One region of the Bacillus sp. XB1 genome, then DNA from elsewhere that is predicted to be linked to it. Evidence: riboswitches for the same ligand, from Rfam matches in the RefSeq annotation. Region 1 holds a riboswitch; each other region holds the start of a gene.
What was found. A riboswitch is a leader RNA that binds a small molecule or an ion and turns the genes downstream of it on or off. The one in region 1 is predicted to bind S-adenosylmethionine.

Region 1 (6,844 bases):
AATGTAAAGAAAACTTTATAAAATTGCTAAGTTTTGTCGGAATTTATCATTTTTTAACTGTAATTGTCATAGTACATACATTTTATTCATATGTGTAACAAAGGTATATTTTGGAATTAATCTGTAAAATGAAGAAGGAAAGTAATCGTTTTTATGAGGTGAAATATTACTTGGAAAGCTAATAAAACACTAGTGAGGAATCGTTCTCATGTTAGGTTTTCTGACATGGGTCTGCTTTTTGTCAAGAAAATTATTTGTGTTCGGGCAAAGTTATTTTGTTGTCAGATTTAAATTTTTGATTTATGATTTTTAACAGGGACAAAATGTAGTGAATTGTCGAATAATATGTAATACTCTTAATTTCTTAGTTTTATAGAGATAGAATGAGAGATAGAGTGACACATCGAAGAGGGGGTTACAACAAATATGAAAAGAATAGGACTTGCATGGCAAATATTAATAGGGCTTGCGCTTGGTATTGCGGTTGGGGCGATTTTCTTTGATAATCCAGCTGTTGTGAAGTACTTACAACCAATTGGTGATATTTTCATCCGATTAATTAAAATGATCGTTGTACCGATTGTTGTAGCAAGTATTGTTGTTGGGGTTGCTGGTGTTGGCGATGTTAAAAAACTAGGTCGACTAGGCGGAAAAACAATTCTTTACTTTGAAATTATTACAACAATTGCAATTATTGTTGGTCTATTAATAGCGAATATTTTCCAACCAGGAAAAGGCGTAAATATGGAGCAGTTAACAAAGACAGATATTTCGAAATATACACATACGACAGAGCAAGTACAAAGTCATTCATTTGCAGATACGTTTGTAAATATTGTTCCAACGAACATTATGAAGTCGTTAGCTGACGGAGATATGCTTGCTATTATCTTCTTCTCTGTACTATTTGGTTTAGGTGTAGCAGCAATTGGTGAAAGAGGAAGACCAGTTCTTCAATTTTTCCAAGGTGTAGCTGACGCAATGTTTTACGTAACAAACCAAGTTATGAAATTTGCACCATTTGGTGTGTTTGCACTAATTGGTGTTACAGTTTCTACATTTGGTCTTGCTTCATTAATTCCATTAGGGAAATTACTAATTGTCGTATATGGGGCAATGATCTTCTTCGTCGTAGTTGTCTTAGGACTTACAGCGAAAATATTTGGAATCAACATTTTCCAATTCTTTAAGATTTTAAAAGACGAGCTGATCTTAGCGTATTCTACAGCAAGCTCAGAAACAGTTTTACCAAAAATCATGGAGAAAATGGAGAAATTCGGTTGTCCGAAAGCAATTACATCTTTCGTTATTCCGACAGGTTATTCATTTAACTTAGATGGATCAACTTTATATCAAGCAATTGCGGCTATTTTCTTAGCGCAAATGTACGGTATTGATTTATCTATTACACAACAAATTACATTATTGCTTGTATTAATGGTTACATCAAAAGGTATCGCAGGTGTACCGGGCGTATCATTCGTTGTATTATTAGCGACACTTGGTACAGTAGGTATTCCACCTGAAGGCTTAGCGTTCATTGCTGGTATTGACCGTATTTTAGATATGGCTCGTACAGCAGTTAACGTTGTAGGAAACTCTTTAGCAGCTGTAGTTATGTCTAAGTGGGAAGGTCAATATGACGCTGAAAAAGGACAAGCTTATTTAAAAGAGATTTCTGAAAAGGGTCAAGCGGCTTAATTATAATATGAACAAGCTCTCACATAATATGTGGGAGCTTTTCTGTATATAGAAGAGGAGCAGACATAATGAAACGTAAATATGGTGACGGTTCTTCGTGGAAGAGACTAATAGAAAAGAGTTATACGGTTAAGCAAGTGGAAGAGGGAATGCTCGGAATACTGGATATAAAAAAGGTGAGAGAGTCTAGTTGTAAAGAATATGATGGTGAAGAACTTTGTATTGCAGCGGATCAGTATACGTGGATTCAATATTTCATAGACGGGAAAAACTTTGCGATTACCGCTATGTTAGATGATCAGAAAAAATTAGTGCAATATTATATCGATGTGGCGAAAGAATATAAAATAGATGATCGTGGTTTACCTTATTTTGATGATTTATATTTAGATGTAGTATTATTACCTAGCGGTAAGGTGTATGTATTAGATGAAGAGGAGCTAGAGGATGCTTATAAAAGTGGCGATGTCACGAAGGAAGAGTATGAGTTAGCTTGGTACACTACGAAATGGATATTAGCAACAATAAAAAATAGTGAATTTTATTGGATTTCAATATTAAAAGAAGAAATAGAAAAGTTAAAATGATTGTTGTATTCAAATTTTTGTATAATTACCAAAAAAATCTATACAAAAAATAATTGACTTTTGTTTTGTAAGCGAGTAAAGTTAGGGAAGAAATTATTATTAAAAAATAAATATGAAACCTTCTTATAAAGAGAGGCGGAGGGACTGGCCCTACGATGCCTCGGCAGCGGACTCGATTTCAGAGTGCTGTGCCAAATCCAGCAAGCGTGTGCTTGAAAGATGAGAAGAGCGTTTCTTATAGATGTATAAGACCTCTTCTCATCGGAAGAGGTCTTTTGTTATTCATTAGAAAAAGGTTGAAACTAAGGAGAGATGGTACTTTGAAAGAAACGAGAGGAAATGGTTTAGCTTTATTACCACTTGGGATATTTTTGGCGCTATTTATTGGTTCTGGGATTATTACAGGTGATTTCTATAAATTGCCGATACTTGTAGCGATTTCAATTGCTGTAGGAGTCGCTTTAGTGATGAATCGTAAAGAAAGTTTTAATGTGAAAGTAGAGCGGTTCGCTAAAGGTGCAGGAAATCCGGATATTATGATTATGGTATTAATTTTTGTGCTTGCAGGTGCATTTTCTGAAACTGCTAAAGGAATGGGTGGAGTAGACTCAACTGTTAATTTAGCGTTAACTATTTTACCGCCAGGATTTATCGTAGCTGGAATCTTTGTTATTGGTGCATTTATTTCATTAGCGATGGGAACTTCAATGGGAACAATTGCAGCATTAGCGCCGATTGCTGTAGGTATTAGTGGTCAAACTGATATCTCAATTGCGCTTGCAATGGCTACTGTTGTTGGCGGAGCGATGTTTGGTGATAATTTATCATTTATTTCAGATACAACAATCGCAGCTGTTCGTTCACAAGGAACAGAAATGAAAGATAAGTTTAAAACGAACTTTTTAATTGTGTTACCAGCAGCTATTATTACAATTGTACTATTAGTAATAGTTACTTCAGGGAGTGACACGCAGATTAAAGCACATAGCTTTGATTGGATAAAGATTTTACCGTACGCAGGAGTACTGATTACAGCGCTACTTGGCTGGAATGTACTTATTGTATTAACTGGTGGAACTGTACTATCTGGTGTTATCGGTCTTATAGATGGAAGTTACACGTTAGAAAGTTTCTTTAAAAGTGTAACGACTGGAATGGGCGGTATGATGGAGTTAGTATTACTTGCTATATTAATTGGCGGTATGGTTGAATTAATCCAATATAATGGTGGTATTCAATATTTAATGAATATATTAACACGTAATATTCGTTCGAAAAAAGGAGCGGAATTTGGTATTGCTGGTTTAGTGAGTATGACGAATATGTGTACAGCGAATAATACGATTTCAATTATCTTTACAGGCCCGCTTGCAAAAAATATTGCAGATCAATATGAAATAGACCCTCGTAAATCAGCGAGTGTATTAGATCTTTTCTCATGTTGTGTGCAAGGATTAATTCCGTACGGTGCCCAAATGTTAACGGCAGCAGGATTTGCAGCGTTATCTCCGGTTGAATTGTTGCCATATGCATTTTATCCAATCTTAGTTGGAGTATGTGGGATTGCTTCTATTTTAATTGGGTTTCCAAGGTTTTCGAAAGTAGCTGAGAAAAAAGAGTATCATAAAACAGCTTAATTTAATATGAATGTTAGTAATTAAAAAACGTGCAGAGGATAGACTCTGCACGTTTTTTTGCGTAAAGGGCTGTAAAGGGCTGAATATGACTCGGTCTTAAGTCTGAGTTAAAAACGGTTCTTAAGCTCGTTATGGAAAGATGAAAAAATAGTTAAGATAAGAGTATCAAATCGAAGGGAGGCAAGCACAAGATGAAACAATTTCTAGCGTTTATCGCAGCCGGTATTTTGGCTTTAATTGCTCTTGGTAGTCTTGCTGGTATTGTAGGATTTGCAATCGGAGCAGGAGTTGTATATTGGAGCTATAAATCATTTGTGCGAGCTAAATCATTTTTTGGAAAGTTAGCTTGGGGGATTGTTGGTTTAATCGGTTTATCCATTGCACTTTCTCATTCGCCAGCATTAATCGGTATCGCTGCTTTAGTGGTTTTATACTACGGATACCGTGAGTGGAAAAAAGAAAAAGATGTAGTTGTTGAATCTGCTCCAGAAAGTTCTAAACCATATAGCAACTTTGAAGATGAGTGGAACAAATTAATGAAAAACTAAAACAATAAATCAAATTATAAAAAAAGTAGAAGAGAGGAAGATTTATAATGAAACAATCTTTATTCGGACGTGTACGCGATGCAATTTTAGCTGATTTTCATAACGTGTTAGATGAGAAGGAAAGAAAAAATCCAATTGCGATGTTAAACCAATATTTACGTGATAGTGAGCGTGAAATAACAAAAATTGAGAAGTTAATTGAGCGTCATAAAACATTAAAATCTAATTTTGCTCGTGAGCTTGAGCAAGCACGTTATTTCGTTAATAAAAGATCAAAGCAAGCTATCATTGCTCAAGAAGCAGGCGAATTGCAATTGCACGAACGTGCGTTAGAAGAGGTAGCTTATTATGAAGGTCAAGTAACTCGATTAGAAGAAATGTATGCAGGTGTTGTAGAGCAAATTGATGAGTTAGAGCGTCGTCTTTCTGAAATGAAAAATAAATTAAAAGAAATGCACGCAAAGCGTATGGAACTAATGGCACGTGAAAATATGGCACATGCAAATCGTCGTATGAATACTGCGATGCATAAAATGGATGAAAATAATCCGTTCTTACGATTTGAAGAAATTGAAGATCACATTCGTGACTTAGAAACTCGTATGAATGAAGAGCATGAGCGTGATACATTTGATATGAAAATTGCAAAACTTGAGCGTGAAATGAAAGAAAAGAATGATGTATCGTTAACGAAAGAGTTAACAAAATAATAGTAGTATATTATAAAACAGGCTTATGATATAGTGATAGGAGAAAAGGTGTTGGAAAGCAATGCCTTTTCTTCTATGTATATGTGACAAGAAGGGGGGAGCTGAAATGAAGAAACATTTTTCAAAGACACAATTAATGGGGATGCTCCTCATCATATTTGGATTCGGTCTTTTTCTTGATATGATACTTGGACATTTTGAACCAGGTGGTCTCATTTTTGCATTTATTATGCTTATGTTTGGAAGGCATTATCGTAAAAAGAATCGTTATGTACGGGGAAATGTATTTTTATTTGTTGGTGGTATCGTATTTTTATTTTTCTTATTTTCATCAGCAGCATTTGTTCTTGTCGTATTTGCTTGTTTAGCTTTAATTGGTTATCAATTGATTCAACAAGGGCATCAGCAAAAAGCAATGAAGGTTGAAATTAAAGAAAAAGGGATTATAGACGAAGAGAAGCAAATATATCGTACAGAAACATATTTGAAAAATATGTTTGTAGGCAATGTGCGAATGATGGATCATATTTATGAACTTGAGGATATTAATGTTCAATATGGTGCTTGTGATGTGGAAATAGATTTAACAACTGCTATGATTCCAGAAGGGGAAACGGTAATTGTTATTCGGGGTGTCGTTGGTAATATTCGTTTATATGTGCCGTATGATATTGAACTTTCTTTAAATCATTCTGTTATTGTCGGACGTGTGCTCTTGCCAGGTCATGAAGAGACAGGGTTTAACCGCAATGTTACATTTAGAACAGAGCAGTATAAAGAGGCTCCTCGACGTATTAAAATTATTTCTTCGCTTGTCGTAGGCGATACGGAAGTGAGGAAAGTATAATGAAGAAACAAAAAAATATTTCGTGGATGTATATTCGTTATTCTATGTTGTCCTCTGTTAGTATCGCACTCATTTGTACAATTGTATATGTATGGAAAAGCGAGCAACAAGTGTATGATTTATTATGGAAGGAATCCATCGCTTCTGTTCCAATTGGCTTGTTTATTATGACTACAAGTTTACTTATCGGGGGAATTGTAGGATATGCAATCGGTTATTATATAGAGCAGCGTATACAAGGATTAAATACTTTTCTATTTGAAGTAGAGCGAGGGAATTTTCCGAGCGATGTTTCGTTTACTGCAGATGATGAATTTCATGAAGTGGAACGAAAAGTAATCGTTCTGGCTCGTCGATTAGAGGAGCAAGCTGGACTCTTTCAAAAAGTAACGAATGAACGAGCTCATTGGAATGAAGAGATGAGACAAGAAGCGATTTCTCAAGAAAGGCATCGTTTAGCAAGGGAGTTGCATGATTCAGTAAGTCAGCAGCTTTTCGCAATGTCGATGATGATGTCAGCGATTAATGAACAAATAACTGAATTTCCAGATGTGACAAAAAAACAATTGCAACTTGTTGAAAATATGGTTGTAAATGCTCAATCAGAAATGAGAGCATTGCTCCTTCATTTACGTCCTGTACAATTGGAAGGTAAGAAACTGACAGAAGGTATAGAGGAATTATTAACGGAATTATCGCGAAAACAACATATGAAAATTGAATGGCTTATTGAGCCAATAGAATTAAAAAAAGGTGTAGAAGATCATTTATTCCGTATTGTGCAAGAAGCGCTATCAAACACGTTGCGACACGC
Region 2 (6,844 bases), on a different contig from region 1:
ATGAAATGCTTTCTAAAACATACCAAACAATCAGTGAATTATTTCCTGCAATATATGCAGGAAATGGCTATTATACAATAATATTTGGAGGAGTTAGTTTAGAAAGAAATATTATTTCATTATTAGTTATTGTATTGGTTATACAATTAGTAGCAGGTATGATTTTAGCTATAAAAGGAATGGCAAAGGGAAGAGGAAGCTCTGTAGTTAAAGTTGTATAAAAGTAAAAAGGTATCCTTCATGGGATACCTTTTACTTTTGTTACTTTGCAACTTCTGTCCACTTGTAGTTAAACTCACCACCGAAGTCAGTTGTTACAAGTCCTTTAATGAAAGAGCGTTGTAAGTAAGAACGACCTTGTTGGTATAAAGGAGCGACAGCGCCGTCTTGTAATAGAATTTTTTCAGCTTGCTTCATTGCTTCAAAGCGTGCTTTTTCATCGCCAGCTAAATCTGTTTTCACTTTATGAATTAGCTCATCGTACTCTTTGTTAGAGTATTTATCGAAGTTATAAGCACTATCTGTTGTAAATAGATCTAAGAATGTAATTGGATCAGCGAAGTCAGGGCCCCAGCCGTCAATACCAATTTCATAGTCACCACTTAATAGTAGTTTTAGCTGTTGTTTACGTGGTTGTGGTTTTAAATTCACTGTTAATCCGTCTAAGTTCTTTTCTAATTCACCTTTTAAATATTCACCAGTCTTTTTAGCTAAAGCATTGTCACTTGTTAATAGTTCGATTGTTACTTTGTCAGTACCAAGTTCTTGTTTTGCTTTTTTCCAGTTTTCTTTCGCTGTTTTCACATCATCCTTGACTAGATTTCCATTTTCTTTACGGAAGTCGTTGCCTTCTGGGCTCTTTGCGAATTTCGCAGGAACCATTCCTTCAGCTGGAACAGCGCCGTTATTTAAAATTGTTTCTACGTAAGCTTTTTTATTCATTGCGCCGTTAATAGCAAGGCGTGCATGTTGATTTTTTAATGTTTCATTTTTTTGATTTAATCGTAAGAATTGAATGCCGACTTCAGCGCGTTCCTTGAAGTTTGGATCGCTCTTATATTTATCAACAAACTCTGCAGTTAAAGCAACACGATCAATTTGTCCTGAATCATATAAGTTCACTTCTGTAGACTTATCTTTAACGACATTGAAGTTGATTTCTTCTAATTTTACCGTTTTAGCATCCCAATAGTTAGGGTTTTTCTTCAATTGGAAGCTTTGTTCATGTTTCCAGTTCTCTAATGTGAAAGCACCGTTGTAAATTAAATGATTTGTTTCCAAACCATATTTATCACCTTGAGATTTTAAGTACTCTTCATTAATTGGTAAGAATGTTGAGAATGTCGTTAAGCTTAAGAAGTAGGGAACAGGACGGTCTAGTTGCACTTCTAACGTTTTGTCATCAACAGCTTTGACCCCTAGTTGATCAATTGGCAATTGTTTTTGGTTTATTTGTTTCGCATTCTTTATATCGAAGAATAAGAATGCGTATTCAGCTGCTGTATCAGGATTTACGGCACGTTGCCAAGCGAAGGCAAAGTCCTTTGCTGTAACAGGAGTACCGTTTGACCATTTTGAATCACGCAGATGGAATGTATATTTTGTTTTATCGGGACTAATGTCAACCGACTCAGCGACACCAGGAACCGGTTTATTATCTTCTCCCATTGCATATAACCCTTCAAAAACATTGCGCATTACGTTCATGGATTCCCCATCCGTTGCTTTTGCAACATCCATTGTTGGAATTTCTGAAGCGAATGATAAGTTAATTGCCTGTTTATCAGGTGCTTTATCGTTTGCTTTCGCTCCGCTTGCATTATCCTTATTTCCCCCGCAAGCAGTTAGTAATAGACTTGCCCCTAAAACAGATGCAACAACAGGTATAACTTTTTTCTTCATTGTTCGTTCCTCCCTAAATGTGTTGTTCGTAACGTCATAATGTCCATGTCTTGAAGTAGCTATAGAAGGAGATAAAACCTATTATAAATATTTGTTTATAGGTAATCAGGTGTTCTATATGTATATACATGTTGATCTATAATCTATCGTTATATGTTTCAACGTAGTAGACATTATATTTTGATGGTGAAATATTTCGTTTCTTTGATTATTTAGAATATTAACACTGGAAAGAACTATATGTCAATAATAAAAATAGATTGTTAATTTCTTAGAATAATATATTGAAAAAGCGATTTTCATGTGTGAGAGAACCTATTTTTAATATATTTTGCTAAAAAAACAATTGGTGTGGGCTAATAATAAGTGGGGATGAAGAAACCCCCACTTATTAAAGTTTCACTTTATTTTTCAATTTTTGCCCACTTGAAGTTTAATTGCCCTGCAAAGTCTACTTGCACAATTCCTTTCACATAAGAACGTTCTAAATAAGATTCGCCTTTTTGGTAAAGAGGAGCGATAACAGAGTCTTTAAATAATATTTTCTCGGATGCTAGTAATGCTTCCCAGCGAGCTTTTTCATCACCAGCTAAAGTTGTTTTCACTTTTGCTATTGTTTCATCGAATTCCTTATTAGAGTAATGATCTAAGTTATAAGGGTTATTCGTTGTAAATAGCTCAAGGAATGTAATTGGATCCGCAAAGTCAGGGCTCCAGCCATCAATTCCGATTTCGTAGTCACCTTTTAATAAAAGCGAAACTTGTTGCTTACGCGGTTGCGGTTTTATATTTACTGTTAATCCATCTAGATTCTTTTCTAGTTGTCCTTTTAAGAATTCACCAGTTTTCTTATCAAGGTCAGCATCACTCGTTAATAATTCTAATGTTATCTTTTCAGAACCAAGCTCTTGTTTAGCTTTTTTCCATAACTCTTGTGCAGATTTTGTATCAACTTTTGTTAAATCGCCATTTGCAGTACGGAAGTCTTTTCCTTCAGGTCCTTTTGCAAAGTTTTTTGGAACGAGACCAAATGTTGGTGTAGATCCATCATTTAATAACGTATTTACAAAGGATTTTCTATCAATTGTTTGATCAATTGCTTGGCGTGCAGAAACGTTTTGAAGCACTTTGTTTTGTTGATTCATACGTAAAAATTGTACGCCTACGTTTGGACGTTCTTTAAAGTTAGCATCCTTTTTATATTTATCGACGAAGTCAGATGTTAGTTTTATACGATCTAATTGTTTTGACTCGAATAAATTTACTTCTGTTGATTTTTCTTTTACGATGTTAAAATTGATTTCTTCTAGTTTGACAGTATCTTTATCCCAATAGGTAGGGTTTTTCTTGAATTTAAAGCTTTGTTCGTGCTTCCAATCGCTTAGTGTAAAAGCTCCGTTGTACAAGATTGTATTATCTTCTAAAGCGTACTTATCACCTTGTGCTTTAAAGAATTCCTCGTTAATTGGTAGAAATGTTGGGAACGCTGTTAAGCTAATAAAATACGGAACAGGACGCTCCAATTCTACCTCAAACGTATGGTCATCAACTGCTTTTACACCAAGTTGGTCGGCTGGAAGTTCTTTGTTGTTAATTTTTGTTGCGTTTTTAATATCAAAGAATAGAAATGCATATTCAGAGGCTGTTGCTGGATCTACGGCTCTTTGCCAAGCGAACACAAAATCTTTAGCTGTAACAGGAGTGCCGTTTGACCATTTTGAATCTCGCAAATGGAATGTGTATTTCGTTTTATCGCCACTTACTTCATGAGATTTTGCAACACCAGGAACAGGTTTGTTACCTTCACCAAGATTATACAAACCTTCAAATACGTTTCTCATTACTTGACCAGAATCAGTATCTGTAGCACGAGCCGTATCCATTGTTCGTATTTCAGTAGGTGAAGATAAGTTTAAAACCTGTTTACTAGGTGCCTCGTCTTTTGCATTTGCTCCGCTTGCTTCGTTTTTATAACTACCGCAACCAGTTAATAAAATACTTACTCCTACAACTGATGCAATACCGGGTACAAACTTCTTTTTCATTTGATTTTCCTCCTAAATAATTAAGTTTGGATGATGATGAGGGAAATGAAAAATAAAAAATCCCTCTTTTCATATTGAGAAAGAGGGATTTTTACGTACAAGTTATGCACCCGTATATAAACGAAGTCCCTCATTCTATCTTTCAAGCATAAAGCTTGCAGGAAGTGGCACAGTATTCAAAATGAACCTGTTGCCGAGGTTTCAAAGGGCCAGTCCCTCCACCTCTCTTGATACAATGAGTAAACGAATAAATTTTATTAATTTTTGTGTTTCTTTGATAATTCAAAATCTTACACCTTGAATAATGAAGTGTCAACTAAATGAAATATAGTTTAAATTTTCAGTTTTATTAAATGGAAAAATCACTGCATAGGGCAGTGGTTTTTCTACTAGAAGTTAAAGTTATCTGGATCTGGACCAACGCGACGATCTTCATTTAAAGCTTGAATTGCTTTCATATCATCAGCACTTAATTCAAAGTCGAAGATGTTTGCATTTTCAATAATGCGATGTTCTTTAATTGATTTGGGAATTGTTACAACTTCGTTTTGTAAATCCCAGCGTAAAATAATTTGCGCAGTTGATTTATTATATTTTGTCGCAATTTCTTGTAACGTTGGATTATCTAGTTGTTGTCCTTGCATTAATGGTGACCAAGCTTCAAGCTGAATATTATGTTCTTTACAGAATGCATGTAACTCTTCTTGTGCTAAACGTGGGTGGTATTCCACTTGGTTGACCATTGGCTTAATTTCAGCAATTTCAAATACGTCTTGTAAGTGGTGAATGTGGAAATTACTCACACCGATAGCGCGAACACGGCCATCTTTATAAAGTTTTTCTAATGCTTTCCATGATTCGGTATATTTCCCTTTTACAGGCCAATGTACTAAATATAAATCTAAATATTCTAGACCTAATTTCTCTAATGTAGTTTCAAATGCTTGAAGTGTTGTTTCATATCCTTGATCGCTATTCCATACTTTTGAGGTAATAAATAATTCTTCGCGTGAAACACCGGATTCACGAATCGCTTGTCCAACGCCTTCTTCATTTTGATAGATTGCTGCAGTATCGATGCTGCGGTAGCCATTTTTAATTGCTGCTTTTACAGAATCAATTACTTCTGAACCATCTTCTACTTTAAAAACACCTAAACCAAACCAAGGCATTTTTACACCGTTATGTAATGTTGTATAGTCTTTTAAACTTGTTAAAATCATATTATTTCCCCCTAGCTTTTTTGTTTGTTGCTTCTACTGCTTTTTGAATTGCCTCTGAAAAATTATATTCGTATAAAGTTTTGAGACCCTCAGCTGTGGAACCACCTGGCGTTGTTACTTGTTCGCGGAGGTTAGCTGGATTTTGCGTTTGTTCGAGCATAGAAGCAGAGCCAGAAATCATTTGAATGACAAGATGTTTTGCGGTTTCTTCATCGACTCCATAACTTTTTGTTGTTTCAATTAAGCTTTCAGCAAAGTAATAAAGGAAGGCTGGTGCACTTCCAGTAACTGCAGTAAGCTGATGAACTTCTTCCTCAGTACAAAGTTGCGAAGTACCAATACCTTTTAAAAGCAGTTGCAGGGTTTCTTGATGCATCTCATTTACTGATTGTCCCATTGTATATAAGGAGATAGATTTTCCAATTTCAGCAGCTGTATTAGGCATAATCCAAGCAACAGGCGTGCCCTTTGGGAGTCTAGCTTCTAAATAAGATGGTCCAATGCCAGCTGCGACTGTTACGACTAGTTGATTTGATATTAACGGAGATAGCTCAGCTAATAACTCTTCATGAGCAGAAGGTGGCATTGCTAAAACAACCGTATCAACAGATGTAACATGCTGTTTCCAATCTGTTGCAGTAGACACATTATATCGATGTTGTAACTGTTTTAGCTTTTCTACGTTGCTTCGATTAGAGACGATAATTTCTTCGATGTACTCTTTGCTTGTTTTAAGTAATCCGGAAAATATAGCTTCTGCCATACGACCGGCACCAATAAATAAAATTCGATGTTTAGTTAGCATATTCTTTATTCCTTTCTAGTAGAGATATGTTATAAAAACGATATCATCTTTAAGAGAATGTTGTAAAAAGAAAAGACTTACCGTAGATGGAATGGATAATGAGAAGGCGGAAATTCATGCTAATATTAACTGTTATTAATCTCTTTATATGTGTAGCTGGTTTGCTAGAGTGGAAGAACAATTATAGGGGGCAAGAACATACAAATAATTATATCTAGAAAATAATTAGAATTGAAAAACCCCTGAAGCATATATGCTTCAGGGGTTTACTAATAGAATATAAGATTATGCTTTTGTCATACCAAGTAATACAGCGCCGCCGATAATTAAAACACTACCTAGTGCAATAAAGATCAATTGACGTTTTGTTTTCTTTTCACCTAAGAATACAATCGCACCGAATGTTGAGATAACGATTCCAGTTTGAGATAATGGGAAGCTTGTTGCTACTCCAACACGTGGTAATGAAAGAAGTAAGAATAAGTTTCCAGTTCCCCATAGTAAACCAGACAAAGCATTACGGATTGCATATTTGTTAAACGGTTTATGTTTAGACGTCAGTACAACCGCACCAACAAACATACCAACTGCTTGTGGTAAAATAGCAGACCAACCATCAATATTATACCAACGAATAATAATTACATATACAAGATAGCCGAAAGTAGAAACAATTAAAGTAAGAAGTCCTTTTTTCAATTGTCCAGGTGGCTGAGCATTTTCTTTATCATCTAATGATGTGAATACAACACCAACTACAATTAATAGGATTGCAATCGTTCCCAGAATGATCGTTGTAGTAGTAGTCCACTCACGGAAAGCGATAACCCCAAAGATAGAAGTTGCAACAAGTTGCATACCAGTAGAAA
Region 3 (6,844 bases), 1.2 Mb from region 1:
AGTTCACTAGATATTAAACAAGAATATTTTGATAAAATGAGATATTATTTCAGGCAATTTGGACTAGGTGTACAAACTGGTATTGATTTACCAAATGAAACTGCAGGGCAAATTGGAAAAAAAGATAATCAGCCTGGTTTCTTATTAGATTATTCTATTGGGCAATATGATACGTATACGCCACTTCAGCTTGCACAATATATTTCGACTATCGCAAATGGAGGATATCGAATGAAACCACAAATTGTTCAAGAGATTAGAGAACAAACCGTTCAAAAAAATGAGGTTGGTAAAGTAGTACAATCAATAGAACCCGTTGTTTTAAATAGAATCGATATGAAACAAGAATATATTAATCAAGTAAAAGAAGGATTTAGAAAAGTATTTCAAGAAGGAGATGGAACAGGAGTAAGAGCGTTCCAAAAAGCACCATATAAACCAGCTGGTAAAACAGGGACCGCACAAACTGTATATGGTGGAGAAAATGCAATTGGGCGAAATGCGAAAGGCGATCGTAGAGAATGTTATAACTTAACATTAGCTGGATATGCGCCATATGATGATCCAGAAGTAGCATTTTCTGTTGTAGTACCGTGGGTTGAAAATGATAAATCGGGCATTAACTCCGATATTGGAAAAGAAGTTTTAGATGCTTATTTTGATTTGAAAAATAAGCGGTTAACTGGTGAAGCGCCAAAAACAGATGCCTCTAAAGAGAATTAAAATGTACGAAACGTCTCTAGCATTCCTGTAAACTAGAGGCGTTTTTATCTGGGGATAGATTAGAAATGAGGTATATATGAAGCTGTTTATTCTAAAATATTGGAGGAACATATGTAGCTACATATTAATTATAATAGGGGTTATTTTTATTAATAAGTCCTTTTTATTTTGTATGGTAGAAGGAATTTCGATGCAACCTACTTTGAATGAAAAAGATTATATACTTGTTAATAAGGTAAATGTCTGTTTATCGTCTTTTCATCATGGAGATGTTGTCATTATAAAAAAAGAAGACGAGCCTACTTACTATGTGAAACGAATTATTGGATTATCGGGGGATAATATACAACTAAAAAAGGATGAGGTATTTATTAACGGTAAAAAGCGTGATGAGTCGTATATACATTTAGATATGTCACAAGTATCCAATCGTTTTTCAAATTTTAGAGAAATAAAAGTTCCTACGCATAAATTATTTGTGTTAGGTGATAATCGTAATCATAGTAAAGATAGTAGGAATACACTTGGACTTATTGATGAGTCAAATATAATAGGTAAAGTAGAAATGGTATTTTATCCATTTGATCATATAAAATGGATAAAATAATTCTATTAACGATTCACGTTTTATAAAATCAATCATATATTAATAGCATAGGACAAGCAGAAAAGCTTGTTCTAACCTCACAGAACACTCCTTATCACGGTTAGGCATCTACATAGGTAGATGCTTTTTTTATGTTGATGACTGAAAATTATTTATCAATATAATGTAGCAAGCATATTAGGACTATTAGGGGAAGATTACTTGTACAAATAACAGTATGCTTAATTAAAACAATGAAATGTAAGGAGTGAGGAATAAGTGCTAAATATTTTAGTGGTTAATTTTCCAGCAGAGGGACATGTAAACCCTACATTAAATTTAGTAAAAGCTTTTACTAAACGAGGGGATAACGTACATTATATTACAACGGCAAACTTTAAGGATAGAATTGAAGATTTAGGAGCTACTGTACATATTCATCCGGATCTATTAAAAGAGATTTCTATTGATGCTGAAACCTCATCTGGGTTAAATGCTTTCTTTCATGTGCATGTTCAAACTTCTTTATATATATTAGAAATTACGAAACAATTATGTGAAAGTATAAATTTTGATTTCGTAATTTATGATATATTTGGCGCAGGAGAGTTAGTAAAGGAGTATTTACAAGTTCCAGGTGTAGTGTCCTCACCTATATTTTTAATTCCGCCAGAATTTTTGAAGACATTACCTTTTCATCCAAATGCAGATATGCCATTCCAACCAGAGGAAATCTCTGAAAAATTACTAAATCAGATGGAACATAAATTTGGAGTAAAACCAAAGAATAATCTTCAATTTATGAATAATAAGGGTGATGTTTGTCTCGTATACACAAGTCGCTATTTCCAACCTAATAACGAATCGTTCGGAGAAAATAACATTTTTATTGGACCGAGTATTTCAAAGCGTAAAACAAATATAAAGTTTCCACTGGAATCACTTAAAGAAAAGAAAGTTATTTATATTTCAATGGGAACACTGCTTGAAGGACTCGAACCATTCTTTAATACTTGTATTGATACTTTTTCAGATTTTGATGGGATAGTTGTAATGGCAATTGGTGATAGAAATGATATTTCTAAAATTAAGAAAGCACCAGATAATTTTATAATTGCTCCATATGTACCTCAATCAGAAATATTAAATGAAGCAGATGTTTTTATTACACATGGCGGTATGAATAGCGTACACGATGCCATTCATTATAATGTCCCATTTGTAATAATACCGCATGATAAAGACCAGCCAATGATAGCGCAAAGATTAACTGAGCTTGAAGCGGCACATAGACTATTGAAAGAACATGTTAATGTGCACACTTTAAAAGAGGCCGTAACAGATGTTCTTTCAAATGAAAAGTATAAACATGGTATAAGAAAACTTAATGATAGCTTTTTAGAATGTGGTGGTTCAAAAGAAGCAATTGCAGTTATTGAATCTCTTTTAAATAAAGTAAAACTTTAATCGGTAGGGATTTTACTACCCATAAATAGCGGGATAAATAGTCGTAACTGTATACAAGCATAGAGGTTCTCACCTTTATGCTTGTATATTCTTATCCAGCAAATTGCACAGCAGTATTTGCGTGTAAAAAAGCAGTATCAAAAACGGGAACAGTAAGATCATTTTGGGAGATAAGTAAAGGTATTTCAGTACAGCCTAATAATATACCTTCAGCGCCGTTTTGAATTAATGATTTTGTAATTTGTAATAACTTTTCTTTAGATGTTTCTGAAATGATCCCTCTACTTAATTCATCTAATATGACATGGTGGATAAAGGTTCTTTCCTCTTCATTTGGGATAATTGTCTCAATGTTATATTTCGCTAATCGTGATTTATAGAAATCTTGCTCCATCGTTTGTTTTGTTCCTAATAGTCCGATACGCTTTATACTCTGTTCTACCATTTCTTTAGCACTTACATCACCAATGTGAAGAAGCGGGATAGATATTGCTTGTTCTACTTCCTCGGCAAATAGATGTACGGTATTTGAACACATTAATAAACATTCAGCCCCAGATTTTTCAACTTTCTTTGCAACTGTAACTAGTTCATTTTTCACTTCTTCATATTGATGATTTTGTAATAAAGTAGTTACTTCACCAAAGTCCATACTATATAAAACTAACTTTGCATTTTGATCGTATTGAGAGAGTGTAAGTGTATTAATATGTTTATAGTATAATGATGTAGATTCCCAACTTAATCCTCCAATCAAACCAATAACTTTCATAATGCATTCCTCCCGAAACGATTTTGAATTTATTATTTCATAATTCCGATAAGAATACAATGATTTAAATGATCTATTTAACAAAAAAATAAAAATAGTAAGAAAAGTGTTGAAATTAACATTCTTTAGTGCCATAATACGAATTACAAATTAATACTTATCCAGAGAGGTGGAGGGAACGGCCCTAAGAAACCTCAGCAACCCCTATGCAATTTTATAGGAAGGTGCTAATTCCGCAGAGGACACGATGTGTTTTTTGAAAGATAAGAGGATTCTTGAACGTGAAAGAAAATGACCTCTTATGTAAGAGGTCATTTTTTTGTTGTATAGAAAGGGAGTGTCGATGCATAATTCATTTTTAAATTAAATATAGAGTAATAAAAGTTGACTAATATGAGAGGGGAATTGTCATGAACAAATTATCAACAAAGTTAGTAGTAGCAATCGGTATTGGAGCAGCATTATACGGGATATTAGGACTTTGGGGATTTTCTATTGCACCGAATACATTTATTAAACCAGCATTAGCTATATTAACTGTTTTTGGAGCATTATTTGGTCCAGTGGCAGGACTGTTAATCGGACTTATCGGTCATACCGTAACAGATACGATTGCTGGCTGGGGTATTTGGTGGGGATGGGTTATTAGTTCAGGTATTATTGGTTTTTCAATGGGGCTTATTCAAAAAAGAGTTGGTTTTAGTGTGAAAAACGGGTCATTTAAGAAGGGGGATATTTCTTATTTAGCAATTACTGGGCTAGTTGGTATTGTCATTGCTATTATATTTGCTGGGGCATTCGATATTATTGTGATGGGGGAACCATTTGACAAAATTGTTATACAAGTATTAGGAGCAACAATTTCCGATGTCATCGTTTTCTTAGTACTTGGATTGCCACTTACAATTGGTCTGGCGAAATCCAATAAGAAACATACACATTTAAAAATTGAAAAGTAGGGATGTCAACATGCAACCAATTATTTCGTTTGAACAATTCACCTTTCAATATGGGCATGCTGCGCAGCCTACTTTAAGTGATATTACCTTTCATATATACCCTGGGGAAAAAGTGCTAATTGCTGGACGAAGTGGTTCAGGAAAGTCGACATTAGCTCATTGTATAAATGGGCTAATCCCATTTTCTTACGAAGGGAATAGTACAGGTAACGTTTTAATTGCCGGTAAAGACCCGAGGGAAGGAAGTATTTTTGAACAAAGTAAACAGGTAGGAACAATTTTGCAAGATCAAGATGCTCAATTTATTGGTCTGACAGTAGAAGAAGATGTAGCTTTTTATTTAGAAAATGAATGTGTAAAGCAAGATGACATGAAAAAGATTGTTTCGGACTCATTAAGAAAGGTGAAGATGCATACGTTTCATAAACAAAGTCCACATGAATTATCAGGAGGTCAAAAGCAAACAGTTTCTCTAGCGGGTTTATTAACAACAAATGCGGATATATTATTGTTCGATGAACCGTTAGCTAATTTAGATCCACTAAGCGCCTTACATACGATAAAACTTATGAAAGATATACATGAACAATATAATAAAACGATTGTTATTATCGAACATAGAATAGAAGAAATTTTAAACCTGGATTTAGACAAAGTTATATTAATTGATGAAGGTAAAGTCATTGCGATAGGAACACCAAAAGAAATCTTAGCGTCAAATATATTACCACGTATCGGCTTAAGAGAGCCTATTTACATCGAAGCATTAAAGAGATTACATTTTGATAGTAATAATGACGTAATATATCCAATGGAAAACCTTCAAAAAGAAAAGGTAAGCAATGTTATAAAAGAGTGGATGGAGAAACAAGTCATATTAAAAGGGAATACTAAAAACAAGGAATTACTTAAAGTGGAGAATTTATCATTTTCATACTCTAATAAACAAAAAGTATTAGAAAATGTAAACCTTTCAATATATGAAGGAGAAATTGTGGCACTGTTAGGACATAATGGAGCAGGGAAATCAACATTAGCTCATAGTCTTATAGGCATAAACAAAATGAAAAATGGGAAAATCTTGTTAAAAGGTGAAGATATTAGTTCTTGGTCTATTCGTAAACGTGGGGAAATCATATCTTACGTGATGCAAAATCCAAATCATATGATTACACAGCCTACTGTTTTTGAAGAAGTTTCATTTACATTAACATTACATAATTTTTCTAAGGAAGAAATTAAGAATAGAGTAGAAGGAACTTTAAAAATTTGTGGTTTATATCCATTTCGTAATTGGCCAATTCAAGCACTAAGCTATGGGCAAAAAAAGAGATTAACAATCGCATCTGTATTAACAACAAATCCTAAACTTATCATATTAGATGAACCGACAGCGGGACAAGATTATTATCACTATAAACAATTTATGTCTTTTATTAAAAACCTAGCTAAAAAGGGAATTTCATTTGTTTTTATCACTCACGATATGAATCTCGCGCTAGAATATACAGACCGTGCAGTAGTTCTACATGAAGGGAAAATTATTGCGGATAATACAGTGTTTGATGTATTAGGCGATCAAGAAACGTTACAAAGAGCCAACTTAAGAGAGAGTTCTTTAACCAAGCTTGTTAAATTTAGTGGGATTGCATGTCCAGAAAAATTTATGGAGCTTTATTTAGACAGTAATAGGAGGGAGGAAGGTGCATAGTACATATTTTCATCGTATGGATGGGATAGTGAAATTGTTTTTATTTATTTTTTGTATGACGCTTACTTTTTTGTTTTTTGATTTTCGGGTGTTGCTAATATTATTTATTATTGGGTGTATCGGGCTCAGCATTGCTAAAATTCCATTTCGTAAAATTTTAATTGTTTTTAGTGTCATATTTACATTTAGTTTATTAAACTCTGTCATGATTTTATTGATTACACCAACTCATGGATCTGAATTAACTGAATCATATACCGCGTTTTTACATGTTGGATATGCAACGATTACATATGAAACATTATTTTATGCAGCTACACTTTCATTAAAGTATTTTACGTTATTACCATTTACACTTCTTTTTATTTACACGACAGATCCAAGCGAATTTGTAAGTAACTTAAGTAAACTTGGTATTCATTATAAGATTACTTATGCAATAAATATTGCACTACGTTATATTCCTGACATCCAGTCTGAGTATAAAATTATTAAACACGCGCAAGAAGCGAGAGGGGTGGCTTTTGAAAAAGGAGAAGCAAGTTTATGGGTTCGTATGAAGAACCGTGTTTTAATTTTCTGGCCACTGATCATTCATTCTCTAGAAAGAATAGATACGGTTTCAA

Region 2: another riboswitch for S-adenosylmethionine. It lies ahead of ACK1U5_RS26470 (peptide ABC transporter substrate-binding protein); the one in region 1 lies ahead of ACK1U5_RS11345 (Na+/H+ antiporter NhaC family protein).
Region 3: another riboswitch for S-adenosylmethionine. It lies ahead of ACK1U5_RS05360 (ECF-type riboflavin transporter substrate-binding protein); the one in region 1 lies ahead of ACK1U5_RS11345 (Na+/H+ antiporter NhaC family protein).

What each region holds. Positions count from the first base shown of each region.
Region 1 covers NZ_JBNRIL010000001.1:2,222,907-2,229,750, reverse strand. The annotation lists gene gltP (glutamate/aspartate:proton symporter GltP) at 427-1,701, shown strand; gene ACK1U5_RS11350 (DUF402 domain-containing protein) at 1,770-2,288, shown strand; SAM riboswitch class I at 2,409-2,514, shown strand; gene ACK1U5_RS11345 (Na+/H+ antiporter NhaC family protein) at 2,609-3,925, shown strand; gene ACK1U5_RS11340 (lmo0954 family membrane protein) at 4,117-4,473, shown strand; gene ACK1U5_RS11335 (PspA/IM30 family protein) at 4,521-5,183, shown strand; gene liaF (cell wall-active antibiotics response protein LiaF) at 5,290-6,030, shown strand; gene ACK1U5_RS11325 (sensor histidine kinase) at 6,030-6,844, shown strand, end outside.
Region 2 covers NZ_JBNRIL010000007.1:53,823-60,666, reverse strand. The annotation lists gene ACK1U5_RS26480 (hypothetical protein) at 1-221, shown strand, start outside; gene ACK1U5_RS26475 (peptide ABC transporter substrate-binding protein) at 262-1,902, opposite strand; gene ACK1U5_RS26470 (peptide ABC transporter substrate-binding protein) at 2,307-3,947, opposite strand; SAM riboswitch class I at 4,080-4,184, opposite strand; gene ACK1U5_RS26465 (aldo/keto reductase) at 4,337-5,170, opposite strand; gene proC (pyrroline-5-carboxylate reductase) at 5,172-5,975, opposite strand; partial or broken gene ACK1U5_RS26455 (nicotinamide riboside transporter PnuC) at 6,092-6,193, shown strand; gene ACK1U5_RS26450 (GRP family sugar transporter) at 6,261-6,844, opposite strand, start outside.
Region 3 covers NZ_JBNRIL010000001.1:1,063,136-1,069,979, reverse strand. The annotation lists gene ACK1U5_RS05380 (peptidoglycan D,D-transpeptidase FtsI family protein) at 1-723, shown strand, start outside; gene lepB (signal peptidase I) at 800-1,330, shown strand; gene ACK1U5_RS05370 (macrolide family glycosyltransferase) at 1,589-2,776, shown strand; gene ACK1U5_RS05365 (aspartate/glutamate racemase family protein) at 2,868-3,548, opposite strand; SAM riboswitch class I at 3,703-3,818, shown strand; gene ACK1U5_RS05360 (ECF-type riboflavin transporter substrate-binding protein) at 3,959-4,507, shown strand; gene ACK1U5_RS05355 (ABC transporter ATP-binding protein) at 4,518-6,218, shown strand; gene ACK1U5_RS05350 (energy-coupling factor transporter transmembrane component T family protein) at 6,211-6,844, shown strand, end outside.